4 regions of the Pseudomonas germanica genome follow, and region 4 is predicted to be linked to each of the others. Evidence: riboswitches for the same ligand, from Rfam matches in the RefSeq annotation. Region 4 holds a riboswitch; each other region holds the start of a gene.

Region 1 (3,894 bases), 850 kb from region 4:
AACTGCGCCGGCAGCGTGTTGCCCTCGGCAAAGCTCAGGCCCAGCGAGGCGGTGTGCGGCCCGACTGCATAATCCGGGGCAATGGCTTTAGCCACCAGGTCCGGATTCTGCGGCGTAACGCGGACATCGACATGCTGGCCGTAGTAACTGAACGGCCAGCCGTAGAAACCACCGTCCTTCACGGAAGTGATGTAGTCCGGCACCAGGTCACTGCCGATTTCATCGCGCTCATTCACTGCCGTCCACAGCGCGCCACTGGTCGGTTCCCAGGCCAGGCCGTTGGGGTTGCGGATGCCCGAGGCGAAGATCCGGTGATTGCCGGTTGCACGATCGACTTCCCAGATCGCCGCGCGGCCCTCTTCCTTATCCAGGCCATTTTCGCCGACGTTGCTGTTCGAGCCGACCGTGACATAGAGCTTGCTGCCGTCCTTGCTGGCAATAACGTTTTTGGTCCAGTGGTGATTCAGCGTGCCGCCGGGCAGATCGACAACCTTGATTGGCTGCGACTTGATCTCGGTCGCGCCGGGTTCGTAGTTGAAGCGCAGCAGGCGATCGGTATCGGCGACGTACAGATCGTTGCCGACCAGGGTCATGCCGAGCGGCGAGTTGAGGTTCTGCAGAAACACCGTGCGGGTCTCGGCAACGCCATCATGATCGGCGTCACGCAGCAAGGTGATGCGGTTCGGACTCGGCACGCCAGCGCCGGCCTTGCCCATGACTTTCTTCATCACCCAGCCACGAATGCCGCTGCTGTCATCAGGCTTGGGTGGAGCGTTGGTTTCCGCCACCAGCACATCGCCGTTGGGCAACACATAGAGCCAGCGCGGATGATCGAGGCCTTCGGCGAATGACGCGACCTGAGTGCCAGCCGCCGCAGTCGGTTTGCCGCCGTCGGGCCAGCCGATCGCCGGGGCAATGTTAACCGTCGGAATCAGGGTCTTGTTTGGTTCAGGCAATTTCGGTGATGGGCCGGTGCCGTCGGAGACTTGCAGGCTGGAGGATTCACCACAGGCGGCGAGCCCTCCGGCGAAGGCGATGACAAAAACGAGCTGGGGCTTGCGCATTGCTGATCTTCCCTATGAATGCATTCCTAATCATAGAGAAGGGCGCAAGCCCGATGGTTCAACTGCTCAGCCGCGGGCTTCCTTGAACAGCACGGCGATGCCCGGGTGATAGTTGCCCGCTTCGCTGCGCAATTTGCGGTAGGCGTAGGGGAAATACCAGGCGACCGCGCAGGTGTGTTCCTTTTGCAGGTCGTCGACCATGTCTTGCAGTTCTTCGGGGCTGGCGCTGTGCTGGGCTTTCTGCGGCGCGACAAACAGGCAGCCGAGCTTGAGGTCGCTGGCATAGCTGATGCGTTTGGCGTCGTTGGTGATGTCCAGCAGGGCTTGAGTCAGATTCAGGTTGGTAACCTTTGGCCAGCGCTGAGTGGCCTGGATAAAGGCGCGGTCTTCGGCACCGGCGAGAAACAGATCGGCGCGGGCATTGCGCTCGCCTTCTTCGTTCTGCTTGCGCGTGGCAGTGTCGTTCAAAGTGACCAGCTCAGCCATCCAGGCTGCGGCCGAGAGCACTCCGAGATTGGCTTTCTCGTCATGCCAGTAAGGGGTGTCGCTGTCGCCGCGCACGGCGTTGTAGCGGTCGATACAGTCAAACCAGCGTTCAAGCACCGGGCGCAGGAATTCCAGGCGCGGGTTGCTGATGATCATGCCTTGCATCGTCATCATCCTTTATTGTTGTAGTGGGCTTTTCGAGAAAAGCATGGCTCTTTGATATCATTTGTATCAGTGTGGCACAAGATTGGCGGCAGATAAGTGATCGGCGGCAGTTATTCGCCCGATGGCCGCCTCTTTAATTGACGCTCCACCCCCAACCCTCTAACCTTCGCGGCTTGTTTCAGGTGCTCTGTGACCTGCGTCGACAGAGTGAAACAGGGAAGCCGGTGAGGGTTGTCTTCGCACGAAGAACCACCACGATCCCGGCGCTGCCCCCGCAACGGTAAATGAGTGAAAACTGCGCCTTGAGCCACTGCCTCGAAAGAAGCGGGAAGGCGCGCAGTCAGGCATGCGCCGCTCATGAGCCCGGAGACCGGCCTGATCCATCCAGCGGCATCACGGTGGGCGATGCCAGGCTTTTTGCCTTCTATTCTTGTGCCTGCCCGCCGTTATCCAGCCTCAACGGAGAGCTCCCCCATGACTGATTCCCCCGAGCGCGACGAACGCCATCTGGCGCGTATGCAGCGCAAAAAAGCCGTGATCGACGAACGCATTGCCAACTCGCCCGACGAGTGCGGCCTGGTGCTGGTGCTCACCGGCAATGGCAAAGGCAAAAGCAGCTCGGCGTTCGGCATGCTCGCCCGCGCCATGGGCCACGGCATGCAGTGCGGTGTGGTGCAGTTCATCAAGGGCCGCAACAGCACCGGCGAAGAGTTGTTCTTCCGGCGCTTCCCCGAGCAAGTGCGCTTTCACGTGATGGGCGAGGGCTTCACTTGGGAAACCCAGGATCGTCAGCGCGACATCGCCGCCGCCGAAGCCGCGTGGGCCGTGTCCCGTGAATTGCTGCGTGATCCGTCGATCGGCCTGGTGGTGCTCGACGAATTGAACATCGCCCTCAAGCACGGCTACCTCGATCTTGATCAGGTGCTCAGCGATTTGCAGGCGCGTCCGCCGATGCAGCATGTGATCGTCACCGGTCGCGCGGCCAAGCCGGAAATGATCGAGATGGGCGACACGGTCACCGAAATGGGCATGCTCAAACACGCTTTCCAGGCCGGCATCAAAGCGCAGAAAGGCGTCGAACTTTGAATCAACCACGTCACTGCCCGGCGGTGCTCATCGCCGCGCCGGCCTCCGGTCAGGGCAAGACCACCGTCACCGCCGCGCTCGCCCGTTTGCATCGCAATCAGGGGCGCAAAGTGCGCGTGTTCAAATGCGGCCCGGACTTCCTTGATCCGATGATTCTCGAGCGCGCCAGCGGTGCGCCGGTGTATCAACTGGACATGTGGATGGTCGGCGAGCAGGAAAGTCGTCGTCTGTTGTGGGAAGCCGCCAATGAGGCGGATCTGATTCTGATCGAAGGCGTGATGGGCCTGTTCGACGGCACGCCTTCCAGCGCCGATCTGGCGCGGCACTTCGGCGTGCCGGTGCTCGGTGTGATCGACGGCACGGCCATGGCACAGACTTTTGGTGCGTTGGCGCTCGGTTTGGCCAGGTATCAGCCGGACTTGCCGTTTGCTGGCGTGCTGGCCAACCGTGTCGGCACCTTGCGCCATGCGCAATTGCTCGAAGGCAGCCTCACCGAAGGCCTGCGTTGGTATGGCGCATTGTCCCGTGAGACGGGCATCGAGTTGCCAAGTCGTCATCTCGGCCTGGTCCAGGCCAGTGAATTGAATGATCTGGATGTGCGTCTCGACGCCGCCGCCGACGCATTGGCCAGCAGTTGCGAGGTAGCGCTGCCACCGGCCGTGGAGTTTGCTGCACCGGACGTGATCGCTGTCGAGCCGTTGCTGAAGAATGTGCGAATTGCCGTCGCCCGTGATGAAGCGTTTGCTTTTACCTACGGCGCGAGTCTCGATCTATTGCGGGCGATGGGCGCCGAGTTGAGTTTCTTCTCGCCGATCCGCGACACGCAATTGCCTGAAGCGGACAGCCTATATTTGCCCGGTGGGTATCCGGAACTGCACCACGTTGCGTTGTCGCAGAACACCGCGATGTGTGAGGCGATTCGCGCGCATCATGCGGCGGGTAAGCCGTTGCTCGCCGAGTGTGGCGGGATGCTGTATCTGCTCGATTCGTTGACTGACGTTGAAGGTACCCGCGCTGAATTGGTCGGGCTGCTTAAGGGCGATGCGGTGATGCAGAAGCGTCTGGCGGCGTTGGCGTTGCAAGCGGTGGATCT
Region 2 (3,894 bases), 950 kb from region 4:
TAAGCAATCTGTGAATGGTGACTGAGCCGCTGTTGGTAGCTGGCCAGTTCGTCACTGCTGAAGTACAGCAGGGGCAGAGCCAGTTGTGCAGCAAGTTCTTGCAGGCCGGGCTCGTCGCGCTTCAAGTCGATACTGGCCAGCGCTTTCACCGCCTCAAGCTCAATGCGATGCGCCTGTAACGCTTGATCGAGTAACGCGCGCAGCGTACTGGCCGGGCAGCCGCGCTGGCAGCCCAGGCCGACCACGAAGGTCGGCGCTGCGCGGTCATCGGTCATGCGTGGTATTGACCAGCGCTGTTGCGGCGGAACAACCAGGCGCTGATCAGGCCCAGGGCCAGCCAGAACGCCACGTTGGTCAACTGCGAAGCGATTTTGAACTGAGCTTCGAGTGCTTCGGGGGCGAGCATCGAATGCACTTCCGGTTGCGGTGCGCCGATCACGTGGGGCACAGCGAGGATGGCCACACCGAGGACCTTCATCAGCCAGTGACGGCTGAACGCGATCAGCGACAGACCTACAGCCGTCGAAGCGGCCGTGCCGATCCACCACGTCTGCCGCGAAGCCAGATCGGCCGCAGCGGTGCCCGGCAGTTCTGGTGGCAGGCCCAAGGTCGGAGCAAGCACGAACGTCGCGTAACCGGCCAGGCCCCAGAGCAGGCCCTGCGAAGTTTTGGTCGGCGCGCGCAGGGTGTAGAGGCCGGCGAGCATCAGGGCGAAACCGACGGCTACGACCAGATTACCGCCAGTGGTCGAGACTACGCGCTGCCAGCCGTCTTCCGGCTCCCAGGCCTCGGCATCATGGGTGTGCGCAGCCACGCCAGCGGCGTGTTCGTGAACCGCCACCGGCTCGGACTTCTCGAAGGTTTCCGCCTGCAGAATCAGCGGCGAAACCCAGAAGCTTTGCAGCAGAGTGAGGAGCAGGGCGGCCAGCAGACCAGAGAAACCTGCAGTTTGCGCGATACGCTTGATCATGTCGGCAGGTCTCAATGGCACGGGAACGCGGCGCTGTGGCGGGTATCGTGGGCGGCGTTGTGCACCGCTTCGATGTGCGAGAAGCCGGCAAAGTAAACCAGACTGGCGCCGAGGATCGATGCAAAGATCGCGGCGGTCAGGCGTTGGCTCAGGGTGGTGGTGCTGGCGATTTTGTCCGTGTTGCTGCCGGTGCTGCTGATGATCGACATGGCGCTTCCCTCTGGAGTGTCAGCGGGTGAATAGAGCGCATGAAAACCCCTGCGGGTCGGGCTCGCAGAGGTTCGAACAGCGCCCGCCCACCGCGGGTTTGTTATGTGCAGCGCCGCACAAATGCGGGCTGTGTGTTGCGGGCCGGTCTCCGGGCTCACGAGGGGTTGGCGTCAGGCCGACCTGCAAGCGTCACCTTCCCATACCGTATCGGCACAGTGGTTTTGACGCTTCGCTCGCTTACCGTTGCGGGGGCAGCACCGGACTGACATGGGCTTGAGTAAAGCACATGATTCACCGGTTTCCCGTTTCACCCTGTGAAGGGCACCCGTAACAAGTTGTGTAGGAGAGCATGGGCGGGGGATTTGAGTCAATCGGCGCCTAGCGCATGATCAGCAGGACGTACACCCCCAGCGCCATCAGGAACGCATAATAGGATTTGATTCGCGTCAGGCTCAGCAGCCACGCCAACGCCACCGGCAGGATCCATGGCATGGCCGCCAGGTGCTGGCTGGCCAAAGGATAGAGTGAGACCGCCAGCAGGCTGACGAGCATCGCCACCGATGTGTATTTTCCCAGACGATCGATGAAAGCGCGGGCAGTTGCCGAAAGCCGTTCGACATCGACGGCCAGCGGCAGCAAGCGGCAGACGATCGAAACCAGCGCGCAAATCAGTACGTACAGCCAGAAAGTACCAGGTTCAATCATAGACATAGCTCGTCAGAACGGTGATGGCTAGCACCAGCAGCAAGCTGACCTCGCCCAGCCACAGCAAGCTCGCGGCGGTGGCCAGGCCGGCAATCCATTGCGCATGGAAGCTGTGACGGTCGCGGGCCATCTTGCCAAGCGAAGCGCTGATGAAAATCGCGATCACCACACTGACGTGATCCATCACTGCGTTGTCGGCCACGCTGGCGAAGCAATACCCGACCACGGTGCCAAGCAGGGCGGCGGCGTACAGCAGAAAGCACACGGTGTTGGCATACGGGCGGCTGATCGGTTGCTGATCCTTGCGGATCGACATCAACGTGAAAGCCGCATTTGCCATCACCGCCAGGGCGGGGACGAACGCTTTGACCGGGCCCTGGAGGCTGGATTTCAGGCTCAGTGTGAAGACCAGAAAACGCAAGTTGATACTCAGCGCCGAGACCAGCACGCCAAAGGCGTTAAGCAGGTGCGCGGGGGTTTCCAGCAGCGTCAGTTGCAACGGCGAGGCCATTACCGTACCGCTGAAAACCACCATGGCCGGAAGATCCAGACCATGGCGGCGCCCGAGCATGCCGATCAGGGTGAAGGTCAGCAGCAGAGAGAAGACGAACGGTAGCGCATCGCGGATACCGGTCGCGATCTCGCTGCGCGACGCCGGTTTTGCCAGGTTCGACTCAACCAGCATGAGTGCTGTGCCGCGAGCCGGCCAGCAATTGCTCTACGCCGTTCTTATAGGCCAGGGCTTTTTCCAGGTAGTACTCGGTGGAGAAGCGCGGAATGAACTCTTCCACCACGGCCACACCCCGATAGCCGTTGACCGCGAAGCGATTGAGCACATCGCTCAGGCGCAAGTTGCCTTCGCCAATCGGCAGATGTTGATGGTGGGTGTTGTTGAGGTCGGCAATGTGCAGATGCCGGGTAACCGGCGCCAGATCGGCAATGGCTTTGAACAGGCTTTCACCATACGGCAGCAGTGAGCACAGATGCGTCACGTCGATGGTCACGAAGCACCCGGTCTCCTTGTGAAAGCGCAGGTGTTCCTCGACGGTGAAGACCGGGAATTTCGGCCGCTGACCGCCCATGTTCTCCAGGCACAGGGCGATGCCATCGGTGTTGCAGCGCTTGGTCACCTCGTTGATCGCTACTATCAGGTTGTCCAGCAGTTCGCCGTTTTCCAGTTGATCTTTGTAGCCGGGATGAAAAGTGACGCTGGTGGCGCCGGCCTCGTGGGAAAACTCCACGGCGGCACTCAGGCAGTCCACCGCTTGGGCACGTTCAGTCAAATCCGGGGAACACAGGTTGTACTGGCGACCCCACCATCCGGCGTGGACGGTCAGCGTGATGCCATTGTGTTCGGCGAAGCTGCGGATTTTCCCGGCAAGCTCAGACCGGTCTTCGGCGGTCAACGACCAGAAGGTTTTTTCGGCGTCTTCGCCGATCTCGAACTCGACCGCTTGGAAATGTCTGGCCAGATCGGTGATCGAACCCAGGATGTCTGCAGGGTTGTCGTAGACATTGGTGGAAAAGGAGATCATCGGGAAGTGAGCGCTGATCGGGCCTTCGATGTGATATAGCGGGTCTTTACGGGTCATTGCGCTGGTCCTTGCGTAGTGAACTCTGGGTGGGTGATCGCGGCGTTGAAGTCCGCCGGGTCGTCGGCGTCGCTGCAGCCCAGCAGCGTGTAGCCGTGGCGGTCTGCGGAACGGCTGATGCTCTGGCCGAACTTGTCGGGGTTGAGGTTCACGCGTAATGCAAACGGGTGTTGCAGCAGGCGTGCCTGGAGCTGTTGCGGATCGGCGGTCGGGGCCGCCTCGATGTAGCGGATCGCCATTTTGGCGTAGGTTTTCTCGGGCGTCGGCAGTGACGTGCCGGCCATCGCGGCGATGGTGCTGGCTGCCAAATGCACCCCCGTGGTTTTCCAGACCATTTCCCAGATCTGGTCACCGCCGAAGCGGGTCTGGGTTTCGATGAATTGCAGGCGTGAACCGTCCAGCTTGATTTCCGTGTGG
Region 3 (3,894 bases), 180 kb from region 4:
ATCACGCCCAGACGCCCTTGTGGTTGAAGCACTTCGATCAGCTGCGCAAAATGCTGCTCGGTATGGGTCAGGCTGGCGACATGGCTGACCTCGTCGATGCCCAGTGCCTGCAACTGTGCGAGCAGCGGCTGACTGTGATCGATGACGTGATGCGCGCCCAATTGCCGGACCCAGTCAGCCGTTTCCTGCCGTGAGGCGGTGCCGATGACAGTCAGCTGCGTCAACTGTCGGGCCAATTGCACCAGCATCGAACCGACGCCGCCCGCTGCCCCCGTGATCAACAGGCACTTGCCCTGCCCTGAACCTTCGGTGACACCGAGACGGTCAAACAACAGCTCCCAGGCGGTGATCGAGGTCAACGGCAATGCCGCGGCATCCGCAGCACTTAACGAACGCGGTTTGTGCCCGACGATTCGCTCGTCCACCAAATGAAATTCGCTATAACTGCCGGTGCGGGCAAGGGAGCCTGCGTAGAACACTTCGTCGCCAGGCTGAAACAGCGTCACTTCAGCCCCGACCTCGCGGACAATACCGGCGGCATCCCAGCCGAGGATTTTCGGTTCTTTGGTGAAAGTTCCGGCGCGTACTTTGGTATCGACCGGATTGACCGACACCGCACGAACTTCTACGAGCAAATCCCGGGGGCCGGGAGTTGGCACCGGAAGGTCGATGTCCTGCAACGATTGCGGATCTTCAATGGGCAAAGCGTGTTGGGTGAAGGTGATGGCTTTCATGGAAACTCGCTGTCTGAAGAGCTGATGTGCTCGCTTGCCGCCATCTTCGACTTCCCAAGCACAAAGAAAAACCAGCAGAATGCGCCAACACTTTCACTGCAGGAGTGAAAATGATCCGCATCGATGATCTTGGTTTGTTCACCCGCAGCGCCGCGCTGGGCAGCTTCACCGCTGCCGCCCATGAGGCGGATTTATTGCCCGGTCAGGTTGCCGCGGCGATCAAGCGTCTGGAGCGTGAGCTGGACGTGCGCCTGTTTGCGCGCACCACCCGCAGCCTGCGATTAACCGCCGAGGGCGAGCAATACTTGCCCACCGCCCACTCGGTGCTGGAGGCGCTCAAGCAAGGCAAGGAAAACCTGCGCGGTGAAAGCGCCACGTTGCGCGGCGTGTTGCAAGTGACGGCGCCGTCCGATCTGGGGCGCAACATTTTGCTGCCGTGGCTCACACTGTTTCGCCGCCAGCACCCGGAACTGACCTTGCGCTTTTCCCTGTCGGACCAGATGGCCGACTTGTTTCGTGACCCGGTAGACGTGGCGATTCGATACGGCTCGAATGAAGATGCCAACTACGTGGCGCTGCCGCTGGCACCGTGGAACCGGCGGGTGCTGGTCGCCGCACCGGAATACGTGGAGCGCCACGGATACCCGCAAACGCCGGACGATCTGCACAACCACGCTTGCCTGCTCTACCAGCAAGGCGGCCGGATCTACGACAAGTGGAGCCTGGGCAGTGAAACGATCCAGGTCTCGGGACCGATGTTCAGCGACGACGCCGACATCGTGCGCCGCTGGGCGTTGAGCGGCGAAGGCATCGCCAACAAATCCTGGCTGGACGTCAGTGCAGACGTGATCGCAGGGCGACTGGTCGTGCTACTGAAGGATTTTCCCGGCAATGCCTCACCGTTGAGTCTGGTGTGCCCGCATCGCAAGCAGATCACCCCGGCGGTGTCTCAGCTTTATGCGTGGTTGAGTGGCCAGTTTGTCGCTCTGGAACGCATCCAATAGCTCCCCCCCGTTGGTTGCCACATTGACGAGACGCTCCTCGAATGTTCAGATGCCGGCCAGTTTCAGGTGTCCCATGCCGCCGTGCATGGGGTGAAACGGGAAACCGGTACGTTCTTTTCGAACAAGTCCGGTGCTGCCCCCGCAACGGTATGCGCGTGATGTTTTCAATACACCACTGTGGCCAGACGGCCATGGGAAGGTGAAAACCTCGATACGCGCGAGCCCGGAGACCGGCCTGGAATTTCGTTTGGCAAAATCCTGCGGTGGGCGGGCATGGGCCGGTATTGGCTGCGCGCGATGCCTTCTCTTGCATGCTCTTCTGCGAAGATCCTTTTCGAGAAGACAATGATTCGACCTTTCAACACTTCTGCTCCAACCCTGTTCCTTGGCTGCCTGTTCAGCCCGCTGCTACTGGCCGACGACGCGCCGCTGGAACTCAATCAACAAATCGTTTCCGCACCGTCGGTGGAGTCCACCACCGTCGCCGACATGGCCAGATTCGGCAGCAAGGTCGAAATCGTCAGCCGCGAACAGATCGAACGCGCCGGCCCCAGCGCCGATGTCAGCCGCGTGATGCAGATGTTCATTCCAGGCTTGTATGTTGCGCCGAAAAACGGCCCTTTCGACTACGGCACCTATTCGCTGCTCGGCGGGCGCAACGACGACACGCTGATCCTGCTCGACGGCGTGCGCCTGAACAATCGCCTGTACGGCGGCCTCTATCTGGACACCCTGCCGGCCAACGCCATCGAACGCATCGAAGTGCTCAAGGGTGGGCAGAGCCTGTTGTTCGGCACCCAGGCCGTGTCCGGTGTGATCAACATCGTCACCCGCAGCCCGCAATCGCGCAAAGCCGCCGGCGAAGTGAATCTAGGCGTCGACAGCTTTGGCGGCACCACCGAAGACGCCCGCGTCGAGAATATCTTCACTAACGGCTTCGGCGACCTCGGTTTGTTGGCGTACGTCAGTCACAACGTCTCCGACGGTTACCAGCCCTATCGCAACCGCGACATGAAAAACGATTCCGGCAAGGATCGCGCCTACGAAGTCACCACGTTCGGCGGCAAGGCGATTCAGTCGTTCGACGACGATTCGCGGCTGGAGCTGTTTTACCAATACGCCGACGCCAACCTCGATTTCGCCCGCCCGGTCGACAACCACAAGACCACTAACGACCGCGTGCAGCAGATCGCCACGGCGACCTTCGAGCAGGCCGTCAATGAGCGCCTGAGCTACTTCGTCAAAGGCCATATCAACGACTGGGACACGCGTTATACCCGCGTCAACAACCGGGAGGGCGGCGGCACCAAAGTCATTAACCACAACGACTATTGGGGCTTCACCGACTGGGGTGTGCAGGCCGAAGGCAAGGCTGAATTGCCCGGCGATCATGTACTGGTGTTTGGCACCGACAATCAATGGTTCAAGGGCCAGGATGATGTGTTGATCATCGATAACGACAAGGCCGAAGCCCACGCTTTCTACACGCAACTGCGTCCGCAGATCGACGCCCTGCCCGACTGGCACCCGAGCATAGGCGTTCGCCACGAAGCCATGAGCGGCGGCGACAGTGCCACGGTCGGCATGCTCACTTCGCTGTATGACCTCAACGACAACTGGTCGGTGCGCGGTCAGTACGGCAGCGCCTACAAACTGCCGAACGCCGAGCAGCTGTTCGTCAATGAACCGGGCGACGAGATCGGCAATCGCAACCTGAAGCCGGAAAAAAGCCGCAATGCGGAGCTGGGTGTCGACTACAAAGGCTTTCTGCTCGACCGCGAATTCAGCGCCAGCGTGACCCTGTTCAAACGCAAGATCGACGACTTGATCACCCTCGACGACATTCAATGGGTCAACGGTGAAGGCCAGGTGCGTATGCGTGGTTTCGAGGCCGACGCCAAACTCGCGCTCAACGATCAGTGGAGCCTGCAAGCGGACATGACCCGCGACCTCACCGAATCGCGCAGCGGTGTGACCCTCAACGATATCCCGAGCTTCTTCGCCCGCTCGCGCGTGGGCTATGAATCGGAAAGCCGCCTGTGGGGTGCCGGCGGTGCGATCCGCTACATTCGTGACATCAAAAGCTCGAAGCAGGTCGAGTACGGCAATTATTCAGTGGTCGACGCCGACGCCTATCGCTACCTCGACAACGCCCA
Region 4 (3,894 bases):
GTCCCTAGAGGCATTCCCACGCAGAGCGTGGGAACGATCAACAGCCAGATCGCGGGCAAAAAAAAGCTGCCAAAAATGGCAGCAAAAACTTTAAGAACACGCGATGTATTGACCGCAGCATAGACGCCGGATAATGACAGTGTCATGACAGCCGAAAATTCATTCAACCGCCCCGCCCCCGTCATCAGGATGTCATCAAGATCACGGCAGAATCCTCGCAAACCGTCTTGAGCCTCGCGACGGATGCTCTGCAAGGATTCCCATGAAAGACGACGCCTCGCTGTTTGCCGCCATCGACCTGGGTTCGAACGCCTTTCGCCTGATGATCGGCCAGTCGGTGCGCAGCCGCAAAGGCTTGCAGATTCAGGAAGTGAAAACCCTGCGCGAGCCGGTGCGCCTTGCCGAAGGCTTTGACGGTGGTGCGCTGGATGCACTGGCACTGGATCGCGGCTGGCAGGCGTTGGCGCGGTTCGGCAAGAAGCTGCGTGGTTTCGAGGCCGGCCGTGTTCGTGCGGTGGCCACCAGCGCGGTGCGTGAAGCGGACAACGCGCAACTTTTTCTGGCCAGTGCCGAGCGGCATCTGGGCTTTCCCATCGACGTCATTTGCGGCCATGAAGAGGCGCGGCTGGTCTACGCCGGCGTAACTCACGCCTTGCCCAGCGCCGACGACCTGCGCCTGGTAGTCGACATCGGCGGCGGCTCCACCGAGCTGATCCTCGGCCAGGGCTCACAACCCTTGTTAACCGAAAGCATCGCCATCGGCAGCGGCACCTTGAGCACGCGATTCTTTCGCGGCGGCGATGTGTCCGCCGGCGCGCTACAGGAGGCTGAACGCTTCGCCATTCTGCAGTTTGAACATGTCGCCAAGCGCTATCGCGCGCAAGGCTGGCAGCAGACCATCGGCTCTTCCGGCACCGCGCGCATGCTCGCCAAAGTGCTCAAGACCAATCGCCTCAACGACTTCGGTCAGGACGGCATCACCTACGGCGGACTGCTGCGCCTGTCGCTGCTGTTGTTGAAGGTAAACAACGTGCAACAACTCAAGCTTGCCGGTCTGCAACCACACCGCCAGAGCATTCTGCCCGGCGGTCTGGTGTTAATGCTGGCGGCATTCAAAGTATTCGGTATCGCACAAATGCTGCCCTCCGAACCGGGCCTGCGTTTGGGCGTATTGCACGGTTTGATGAGCCAACACTAATCCTCGCCACGGCAGATTCGTCTCCCCTTCAGCGGCTCGATCGACTACCATGCCGCCGTCGGTTCCCGAACGGGACTAATAGGGAATCCGAGGTGCTTGCACAGCACTGATCGGAACTGCCCCCGCAACTGTAGGTGCCGAGCCTGCTCCACGACTGCCACTGGGTGAATCCCGGGAAGGCCGGAGCCAGGCGATGACGCATCAGTCAGGAGACCTGCCGGCACAGTAATTACTAACCGGCGGGGTGTCCGGGAAGGACATCGTGCCGTGCGCGTCTTCGTTGGCTGCCCGGCCTTGCGCTGTTTTCCTGACCGCGTTCGATGGTGTGTTTCCAGACCGTACTCTCCCGCTCCCCGTACGGTTCCCCTGGAGACTGCCCCATGCTGCTGCCCCGCGTTGCCACCCTCTTTACCGGCCTGAGCCTTGGCGCCCTGGCGCAGGCGGCACCGACTGTCTATCCACTGACGGTCGAGAACTGCGGCAGCACCCTGACCTTCCAGCACGCACCGACGCGCACCGTGACCATCGGCCAGGCCGGCACGGAAATGCTCTACGCCATGGGCCTGGGCGACAAAGTCGTCGGCACCTCGTTGTGGTTCAACAATGTGCTGGCCAAATACAAAGCGCAGGATGACAAGATCGAGCGTCTGGCTGACAACGAACCGAGTTTCGAATCGGTGATCGGCAAGCGTCCGGAACTGGTCGCCGTGGAACTGGAATGGATGGTCGGCCCGCAAGGCGCGGTGGGCACTCGCGAGCAGTTTCATGAACTGAAGATTCCGACCTATCTGCTGCCTTCCGATTGCGAAGCCAAGGACAACCTCGTCGGCGCCGATGGCACGCGACTGGCGCCGTTTCGCATCGAGACGATTTACAAAAGCGTGAGCCAACTGGCGCAGATCTTCGATGTTCAGGAGCGTGGCCAGCAGCTCAATGATCAACTCAAGGCCAGTCTCGCCAAATCGATTGCCACCGCCCAAGGCAAACAGCTCAAAGACGCCAGCGCGCTGGTGTGGTTCTCCAGCGCACAAATGGACATCGAGCCGTTCGTGGCCGGGCACAAAGGCGTTCCCGATTTCATGCTCAGCACCCTCGGCGTGCGCAACGTGGTGGCGTCCGATGAGGAGTGGCCAACCGTCGGTTGGGAAACCATCGCCAAGGCCAATCCGACCTTCCTGGTCATCGCGCGCATGGATCGTCGACGTTTCCCCGCCGACGACTATGAAAAGAAACTCGCCTTCCTGCGCAGTGATCCGGTGACGCGCAACATGGACGCGGTGAAGCACAACCGCATCATCATTCTTGATGCCATGGCCATGCAGGCCAGCCTGCGCATGTTCGAGGGCATTGAGCAATTGGCCACGGCCATCAACGGCTATGACCTGTCGCAATGAGTGCCAGCCTGATCCGCACGCTCCTGGCCCTGGCGACCCTGTTGATTGCAGTGGTCGCCGGCGTGGCCATCGGTGAAACCTCGATTGCACCGGACGTGGTGTTGCAAGTGCTAGCGAACAAATTGTGGGGCGCCGGGCATGTCCTCGACCCGATCGATGAAGGCATCGTCTGGAACTACCGCCTGACCCGGGCATTGGTCGCGGCGGCATGCGGTGCCGGCTTAGCGACCTGCGGAGTGATTTTGCAGTCGCTGCTGCGCAATCCGTTGGCCGATCCGTATCTGCTGGGCATTTCTGCCGGCGCCTCGACCGGGGCCGTGATGGTCGCGCTGCTTGGCGTAGGTGCCGGGATCATCTCACTCTCGGTCGGTGCCTTCGCCGGCGCGGTCACGGCGTTCGTGCTGGTGATTGTGCTGGCGCGGGTCAGCGGCTCCGCCAGCGGTACCGGGCAGATCATTCTCGCGGGGATCGCCGGTTCGCAGCTGTTCAATGCGCTGACGGCGTTTCTGATCACCCGCTCGGCAAGCTCCGAGCAGGCACGCGGGATCATGTTCTGGCTGCTGGGCAATCTCGGCGGCGTGCGCTGGCCGTCGGTGTGGCTGGCGGTGCCAGTGGCCGTGTTGGGGTTGGTTGTGTGCCTGTGGCATCGGCGGGCGCTGGATGCATTTACCTTTGGTGCGGATTCGGCGGCGTCGCTCGGCATTCCGGTGCGGCGTGTGCAGATTCTGCTGATCGGTTGTGCGGCGCTGGTGACGGCAGTGATGGTGTCGATTGTCGGTTCGATCGGTTTTGTCGGTCTGGTCATTCCTCATGCCGCGCGTCTGTTGCTGGGCACCGGTCATGCGCGGTTGCTGCCGGCCAGTGCGTTGGGTGGCGCGGTGTTTCTGATAGCCGCCGATGTGCTGTCGCGCACCCTGATCAAGGGCCAGGTGATTCCGGTCGGAGTGATTACCGCGCTGGTCGGCGCGCCGGTGTTCGCCTTGATTCTGGTCGGCCGCAGGTCGGCGCGATGAACAGTGTTTTGAGTTGTTCCGGCCTGAGCTTCAGGGTGCGCGGCGCCGAGTTGCTCAACGGTGTCAGCCTTGAGGTTCAGCGTGGCGAAACCCTGGGCATTGTCGGGCCGAATGGCGCGGGCAAATCCACTCTGTTGAAGTTACTGGCCGGGCTGCGTGAACCGAGCGCTGGCGAGGTGCTGCTCGATGGTCAACGCCTGGGCAAAATGGCCCGACGCAGCATTGCGCAAAAACTCGCGGTGGTTGAACAACAAGCCGACACAGATGACGGTATTCGCGTGTTCGACGC

The links. A riboswitch is a leader RNA that binds a small molecule or an ion and turns the genes downstream of it on or off. The one in region 4 is predicted to bind cobalamin.
Region 1: linked by a shared signal. The riboswitch ahead of cobO (cob(I)yrinic acid a,c-diamide adenosyltransferase) and the one ahead of J0G10_RS13470 (ABC transporter substrate-binding protein) in region 4 are both predicted to bind cobalamin.
Region 2: linked by a shared signal. The riboswitch ahead of J0G10_RS17490 (CbtB domain-containing protein) and the one ahead of J0G10_RS13470 (ABC transporter substrate-binding protein) in region 4 are both predicted to bind cobalamin.
Region 3: linked by a shared signal. The riboswitch ahead of J0G10_RS14225 (TonB-dependent receptor plug domain-containing protein) and the one ahead of J0G10_RS13470 (ABC transporter substrate-binding protein) in region 4 are both predicted to bind cobalamin.

The regions. Positions count from the first base shown of each region.
Region 1 is NZ_CP071586.1:2,149,209-2,153,102, forward strand. Features, by position in the region: gene J0G10_RS09530 (PQQ-dependent sugar dehydrogenase) at 1-1,064, opposite strand, end outside; gene J0G10_RS09535 (hypothetical protein) at 1,131-1,715, opposite strand; cobalamin riboswitch at 1,879-2,108, shown strand; gene cobO (cob(I)yrinic acid a,c-diamide adenosyltransferase) at 2,190-2,801, shown strand; gene J0G10_RS09545 (cobyrinate a,c-diamide synthase) at 2,798-3,894, shown strand, end outside.
Region 2 is NZ_CP071586.1:3,948,076-3,951,969, reverse strand. Features, by position in the region: gene J0G10_RS17500 (cobalamin biosynthesis protein) at 1-275, opposite strand, end outside; gene J0G10_RS17495 (CbtA family protein) at 272-970, opposite strand; gene J0G10_RS17490 (CbtB domain-containing protein) at 982-1,179, opposite strand; cobalamin riboswitch at 1,303-1,524, opposite strand; gene J0G10_RS17485 (hypothetical protein) at 1,559-1,885, opposite strand; gene J0G10_RS17480 (AzlC family ABC transporter permease) at 1,878-2,570, opposite strand; gene J0G10_RS17475 (sugar phosphate isomerase/epimerase family protein) at 2,560-3,477, opposite strand; gene J0G10_RS17470 (ATP-grasp domain-containing protein) at 3,474-3,894, opposite strand, start outside.
Region 3 is NZ_CP071586.1:3,179,232-3,183,125, reverse strand. Features, by position in the region: gene J0G10_RS14235 (zinc-binding alcohol dehydrogenase family protein) at 1-734, opposite strand, end outside; gene J0G10_RS14230 (LysR family transcriptional regulator) at 845-1,738, shown strand; cobalamin riboswitch at 1,786-1,991, shown strand; gene J0G10_RS14225 (TonB-dependent receptor plug domain-containing protein) at 2,084-3,894, shown strand, end outside.
Region 4 is NZ_CP071586.1:3,000,807-3,004,700, reverse strand. Features, by position in the region: gene J0G10_RS13480 (hypothetical protein) at 1-254, opposite strand, end outside; gene J0G10_RS13475 (Ppx/GppA family phosphatase) at 263-1,198, shown strand; cobalamin riboswitch at 1,241-1,434, shown strand; gene J0G10_RS13470 (ABC transporter substrate-binding protein) at 1,579-2,592, shown strand; gene J0G10_RS13465 (FecCD family ABC transporter permease) at 2,601-3,605, shown strand; gene J0G10_RS13460 (ABC transporter ATP-binding protein) at 3,602-3,894, shown strand, end outside.